Regions from separate parts of the Microbispora sp. NBC_01389 genome, predicted to be linked through region 1. Evidence: predicted binding sites of a transcription regulator. Region 1 holds the regulator's gene; the other holds the start of a gene.

What was found. The regulator HspR, encoded in region 1, represses chaperone genes until heat shock. The targets are predictions, from matches to a motif close to ANTTGAGTCNNNNNGACTCAANT.
Region 2: a site for HspR is predicted at 1,644-1,666, ahead of lon (endopeptidase La). Genes of this name have one in related genera too.

Annotation. Positions count from the first base shown of each region.
Region 1 is NZ_CP109552.1:2,487,393-2,490,797, reverse strand. Features, by position in the region: gene dnaK (molecular chaperone DnaK) at 1-154, shown strand, start outside; gene grpE (nucleotide exchange factor GrpE) at 151-801, shown strand; gene dnaJ (molecular chaperone DnaJ) at 880-2,055, shown strand; gene OG344_RS11165 (heat shock protein transcriptional repressor HspR) at 2,060-2,407, shown strand; gene clpB (ATP-dependent chaperone ClpB) at 2,497-3,405, shown strand, end outside.
Region 2 is NZ_CP109552.1:6,134,387-6,137,791, reverse strand. Features, by position in the region: gene OG344_RS27095 (HAD-IA family hydrolase) at 1-9, shown strand, start outside; gene OG344_RS27090 (MFS transporter) at 62-1,528, opposite strand; gene lon (endopeptidase La) at 1,680-3,405, shown strand, end outside.

The sequences.
Region 1 (3,405 bases):
GGGCTCGGCGATCTACGCTCAGTCCCAGGCGGCCGGAGCCGAGGGCGCCGCGCCCGGCGCGGACGCCGGCGCGACCGGCCAGCAGGCGAAGGCCGACGACGACGTCGTCGAGGCCGAGATCGTCGACGACGAGCGGGAGGGCGGCAGCAAGTGAGCCCGCGTGAGAACGGTTCCCAGGAGGAGCCGGTGATCCGCGACAACCGCAAGATCGACCCGGAGACCGGCAGGGCCCGCGAGGCCACCACGGCGGACGACGGCGTGGCGCAGGCGGAGTCCGCCTCCGTCGCCGAGGAGCCGGAGGTCGCGGCGGCCGAGGGGTCCGCGGCGGACCTGCTCGCGGAGCGCACCGGGGATCTCCAGCGGCTGCAGGCGGAGTTCAGCAACTACCGCAAGCGGGTCGAGCGCGACCGGATCACCGTCAAGGAGCAGGCCGTCGCGAGCGTGCTCGCCGAGTTGCTGCCGGTGTTGGACGACATCGGGCGCGCCCGCGACCACGGTGAGCTCACCGGCGGCTTCGCGAAGGTGAGCGAGTCGCTGGAGGCGGCCGTCGGCAAGCTGGGCCTGACCGCGTACGGCACGAAGGGCGACCCCTTCGACCCGACCGTGCACGAGGCCCTGCTGCACAGCTACTCGGCGGAGGTGACCGAGCCGACGTGCGTCGAGATCCTCCAGCCGGGCTACCGGATCAACGACCGGATCCTGCGCCCGGCCCGGGTGTCCGTCGCCGAGCCGAGCGAGGAGGAGGCGCCGAGCGACGCGGCGGACGACTCCGGCGCCGCCGATGGATCCGACGAGAACTGAACAGCCGGGGGTCTCTCCCGATCGGGAAGGATCGGGAGAGACCTCAGTCACTCCCCTTTCGTGTGAAGGAAGCGATAGATGAGCACCAAGGACTACTTGGAAAAGGACTACTACGCCGTCCTTGGTGTGCCCAAGACCGCGAGCGCCGAGGAAATCAAGAAGGCGTACCGCAAGCTCGCCCGGCAGTACCACCCCGACGCGAACCCCGGCAACAAGCAGACCGAGGAGAAGTTCAAGGAGGTCTCCGCGGCCTACGACGTGCTCTCCGACGCCAAGCGGCGCAAGGAGTACGACGAGGCGCGCACGCTGTTCGGGTCCGGCGTGGGCGGGTTCACCGGCGCGGGGGGTCAGCGGCCCGGCGGCGGCAGCTTCAACTTCGACCTCGGCGACCTGTTCGGGGGCTCCGGTTCGGGCGAACGGATAGGGGACCTGTTCGGCGGCCTGTTCAACCGGGGCGGCGGCCCGCGCACGACCACCACGACCGGCCGGCCACGGCGCGGCCAGGACGTCGAGTCCGAGGTCACGCTCGCCTTCGGCGAGGCGGTCGACGGCACCACGGTGTCGCTCCGGCTCACCAGTTCGTCCGCCTGTGCGGCCTGCGGCGGCACGGGGGCGAAGGCCGGCACCACGCCGAGGGTCTGCCCGACCTGCGAGGGAACCGGGGCGGCCAGCCGCAACCTCGGCAACTTCGCCTTCTCCGAGCCGTGCCGCGACTGCCGCGGCCGGGGCCTGGTGGTCGACGACCCCTGCCCCGTCTGCGAGGGCAGCGGGCGCGGCAAGAGCACCCGCACGATCCAGGCCCGCATTCCCGCCGGGGTTGGCGACGGCCAGCGCATCAGGATCAAGGGCAAGGGCGCACCGGGTGAGAACGGCGGCCCGGCGGGCGACCTCTACGTGCTGGTCCACGTGAAGCCGCACCCGGTGTTCGGCCGCAGCGGGGAGAACCTGACCGTCTCGGTCCCCGTCACCTTCCCCGAGGCCGCGCTCGGCGCCGAGATCAAGGTGCCGACGCTGAAGGGCATGCCGGTGACCCTCCGAATCCCCGAGGGGACGCCGAACGGGCGGACCTTCCGGGTGCGGGGGCGCGGGGCCCCGCGCAAGGACGGCACCAAGGCCGATCTGCTGGTCACCGTCCAGGTGATGGTGCCGCAGAACCTGGACGACAAGGCCCGCGCGGCCCTTGAGGAGTTCAGGAACGCGACCGAGGGGCCGGACCTCCGCGAAGAGCTGATCAAGCAGGCCAGAAGCGAGTGAGCCGATGGATGCCAGGTTTTTCGACATCTCCGACGACACCCCTGTCTATGTGATCTCCGTGGCCGCCCAGCTCTCCGGGCTGCATCCGCAGACGCTCCGCCAGTACGACCGGCTCGGCCTCGTCAGCCCCGGCCGTACGGCGGGGCGGGGACGGCTGTACTCCACCCGGGACATCGTGCTGCTGCGCGAGGTCCAGCGGCTCTCCCAGGAGCACGGCATCAACCTCGCCGGCATCAAGCGGATTCTCGAACTGGAGACCGAGAATCTGCGCCTGCGTGAGGAGGTCACGCGGCTGCGGGGTGAGCTCACCATGGTGCGGGCACTGGTCCGCTACGAACTGCCGCCCGCCTGAACTGCCGCCCGCCTGAACTGCCACCCGCCTGAACTGCCACCTGCCTGCAACCTGCCATCTGCCTTAACGGGGAATCGAGGCATCGACATATGGACTACAAGTTCACCCAGAAGAGCCAGGAGGCCCTGTCCGCGGCCGTGCGCCGCGCCGCGGCCGACGGCAACCCCGAGGTCGCGCCCGCCCACCTCCTGACCACTTTGCTTGCGCAGAACGGCGGCATCGCCGCGTCGCTGCTGCGGGCCGTCGGCGCGGACCCGGCGAGGCTGCGCGCCCAGGCCGAGGAGCTGCTCGGCCGGCTGCCCAAGGCGCAGGGCTCCACCGTGAGCGCGCCGTCCAGCTCACGCCAGCTGCTGACCGTGATCAACACGGCGGCGCAGCGGGCCAAGCAGCTCGAAGACGAGTACGTCTCGACCGAGCACCTGCTGGTCGGGCTGGCGACCGACGGGGGGCAGGTCGCCGACCTGCTCAGGGGCGTGGGCGCCACCCCCGACGCGCTGCTGGAGGCGTTCGAGAAGGTCCGCGGGCACGCGCGGGTGACCAGCGAGACGCCGGAGGACACCTACCAGGCGCTGGAGAAGTACGGCGTCGACCTCACCGAGGCGGCGCGGGCGGGCAAGCTCGACCCGGTCATCGGCCGCGACAGCGAGATCCGCCGGGTCGTCCAGGTGCTGTCGCGCCGCACCAAGAACAACCCCGTGCTGATCGGCGAGCCCGGCGTCGGCAAGACCGCCGTGGTGGAGGGCCTCGCCCAGCGGATCGTCGCGGGCGACGTGCCCGAGAGCCTGCGCAACAAGCGTCTCGTGGCGCTCGATCTCGGCGCCATGGTCGCGGGCGCGAAGTACCGCGGCGAGTTCGAGGAGCGCCTCAAGGCCGTGCTCACCGAGATCAAGGAGAGCAACGGCCAGATCGTGACGTTCATCGACGAACTGCACACGATGGTCGGCGCGGGCGCGGCCGAGGGCGCGATGGACGCGGGCAACATGCTCAAGCCCATGCTG
Region 2 (3,405 bases), 3.6 Mb from region 1:
CTCGGCTGAGCGCGCGGCCACCCGCGCCCGGGGCGCAGGAGGGTGGACGTGAACCCCCGCGTCAGGTGCCCGAACCCGCCGGCGGGCGGGAGCCGAGCGGCGACGCCTCGCCCGGGCGTTCAGGGGCGGGCCGCCCAGCCTCCTGCGCGGCGAGGACGTTCGTCCTGATCGTGGCGAAGGCGATGACCGCCGCGACGGCCATCATGACCGCGCAGACCAGCATCGAGGTGTGATATCCCCGGGTGAACGCGGCGGGCGACTCGTAGGCGTCGCCCGTCAGCCCCACGAGCGGCGGCACGGCGGCGACGGCCAGCAGGCCGCCCGTCCTGGCCAGGGCGTTGTTGACCCCGCTCGCGATACCCGCGTACCGCTCCTCCGCGGTGGCGAGCACGGTCGCGGTGAGCGGGGCGACGGCGGCGGACAGCCCGAGCCCGAACACGGCCGCCGCGGGCAGCACGTCGGTCAGGTAGGAGGTGCCCGGGCCGATGCGGCTCATGAGCAGCAGCCCGGCCGCGCACAGCAGGATGCCGCCCGTCATGGGGAGGCGCGGGCCGATCCTCCTCGCCAGCTCGCCGGCCCGGGACGACAGCAGCAGCATGAGGATCGTGACCGGCAACATCGCCGACCCGGCGGCGATGGGAGACAGCCCGGCCGACACCTGCAGCTGGACGACCAGCAGGAAGAACACCAGTCCCATCGCCGCGTACATGACCAGCGTGACGACGTTGACCGCGGTGAACTCCCGCGAGGCGAACACCCCCACGGGGACGAGCGACCGGGGGGAGCGCCGGATCTCCACCACCACGAAGCAGACGGACAGGATGATCCCGGCGGCCAGCGGCACCAGCCCGTCGCCCGCCAGGATCAGGCCGTACGTCAGCCCGGCCAGGGCGGGGGCGGCGAGGACGGTCCCGAGCACGTCGAAGCGGCCGTGCGGCCCGGCGTCCCGGGTCTCGGGCACGTGCCGGGCGGCGACGCCGACCACGACGGCGGCGAGCGGCAGGTTGAGCAGGAACACCCACCGCCAGCCGGCCGCCTCGACCAGCCACCCGCCGAGCAGCGGCCCGACGGCGGCGGCCACGCCGCCCAGACCCGACCAGGCGCCGACGGCGCGGGGCCGGTCGTCCGGCACGTAGCTCGCCTGGATGATCGCGAGGCTGCCGGGGATCAGCAGGGCCGCCCCGACGCCCTGGAGCGCGCGGGCGAGCACGAGCACGGGGGCGCTCGGCGCGAGCCCGCAGAGGGCGGAGGCCAGGGCGAACCACACCACTCCGACGACGAAGATCTTGCGCCGGCCGAGCCGGTCGCCCAGGGACCCACCGAGCAGGATCAGCGCGGCCATCGTGAGCGTGTAGCCGTTCACCGTCCACTGGAGGCCGGACATTCCGGCGTCGAGGTCGCGGCCGAGGGCGGGGAGGGCCACGTTGACCACGGTGCCGTCGAGGGTCGCGAGGGACGACCCGAGGACCGTGGTGAGCAGCACCCAGCGGCCCGTCGCCGAGCGGAGTCGGATATGCCCGGATGTCATGCAGGCCATCATGCGCCATCCGAAGGAGCGGCCCCACCATGGCATCAGGGATTACACGATTACGATCGCTCACAGCGAACTGACGCAGAACAGGGAACAGGGGCGGGCTCCTGTTAGTTGAGTCGGCATAACTCAACCCATTGGAGTGCTGATGTCCCAGGTCCTTCCCGTCCTCCCGCTCGACGACGAAGTTGTCCTGCCCGGCATGGTCGTTCCCTTCGACCTGTCGGACTCGGAGGTCCGCGCCGCCATCGACGCCGCCCGGGCCGGTGGAGAGAGCACGGTCCTGCTGGTGCCCCGGGTGGACGGCCGCTACGGCCCGGTGGGGGTGAGCGCCGTCGTGGAGCAGGTCGGACGGCTGCCGGGCGGCGAGCCCGCGGCCGTCGTGCGCGGCGTGCACCGCATGCGCGTCGGCACCGGCACCACCGGCCCCGGCGCGGCGCTGTGGGTCGAGGCGACGGTGCTGGAGCCGGTTGCCGCCGGGCCGAGAGCCGGAGAGCTGGCCAAGGAGTACAAGGCCCTGACCACCACGATCCTGCAGAAGCGGGGCGCGTGGCAGGTCGTCGACGCCGTCAACCAGATCACCGACCCCGCCGTCCTCGCCGACAGCTCGGGCTACGCCCCCTGGCTGACCATCCAGCAGAAGCTGCTGCTGCTGGAGATAGACGACCCCGCGGAGCGTCTCGACAAGCTCGTCGGGTGGGCCCGCGACCACCTCGCCGAGATGGACGTCGCGGAGACCATCCGCAAGGACGTCCAGGAGGGCATGGAGAAGCAGCAGCGCGAGTTCCTGCTGCGCCAGCAGCTCGCCGCCGTACGCAAGGAGCTGGGTGAGCTGAGCGGCGACCCCTCCGACGAGGAGGAGGACTACCGGGCCCGCATCGAGGCCGCCGGCCTGCCCGAGAAGGTCAGGGAGGCGGCGCTCAAGGAGGTCGCCAAGCTGGAGCGGACCTCCGACCAGTCGCCCGAGACCGGCTGGATCCGCACCTGGCTCGACACGGTGCTGGACGTTCCGTGGAACGTCCACACGACCGACTCCTACGACATCGCGGGCGCCCGCGCGGTGCTCGACGCCGACCACACCGGCCTCGACGACGTGAAGGACCGCATCGTGGAGTACCTCGCGGTCCGCAAGCGCCGGGCCGACCAGGGTCTCGGCGTGGTCGGCGGGCGCCGCAGCGGCGCCGTGCTCGCGCTGGCCGGCCCTCCCGGGGTCGGCAAGACCTCCCTCGGCGAGTCGGTCGCCCGCGCCATGGGCAGGAAGTTCGTCCGGGTCGCCCTGGGCGGAGTGCGCGACGAGGCGGAGATCCGCGGCCACCGGCGCACGTACGTCGGGGCGCTGCCGGGCCGCATCGTCCGGGCGATCCGCGAGGCGGGCTCGATGAACCCCGTCGTGCTGCTCGACGAGATCGACAAGGTCGGCGCGGACTACCGGGGCGATCCCACGGCGGCGCTGCTGGAGGTGCTCGACCCGGCGCAGAACCACACCTTCCGCGACCACTACCTGGAGGTCGAGCTCGACCTCAGCGACGTGCTGTTCCTCGCGACGGCCAACGTCCTGGAGCAGGTGCCCGGGCCGCTGCTCGACCGGATGGAGCTCGTCACGCTGGACGGCTACACCGAGGACGAGAAGGTCGCCATCGCCCGCGACCACCTGCTGCCGCGCCAGCTGGAGAAGGCGGGCCTCACCACCGCCGACGTGACGGTGGAGGAGGCCGCGCTGCGCCGCCTGGCGGGCGAGTACACCCGCGAGGCCGGCGTCCGCTCGCTGGAGCGGTCGATCGCCCGCGTCCTGCGCCGGGTGACGGCGAAGGTCGCCCTCGGGGAGACGGAGCTGCCGGTGACGGTCGCCCCCGGCGACCTGGTCGCCCACCTGG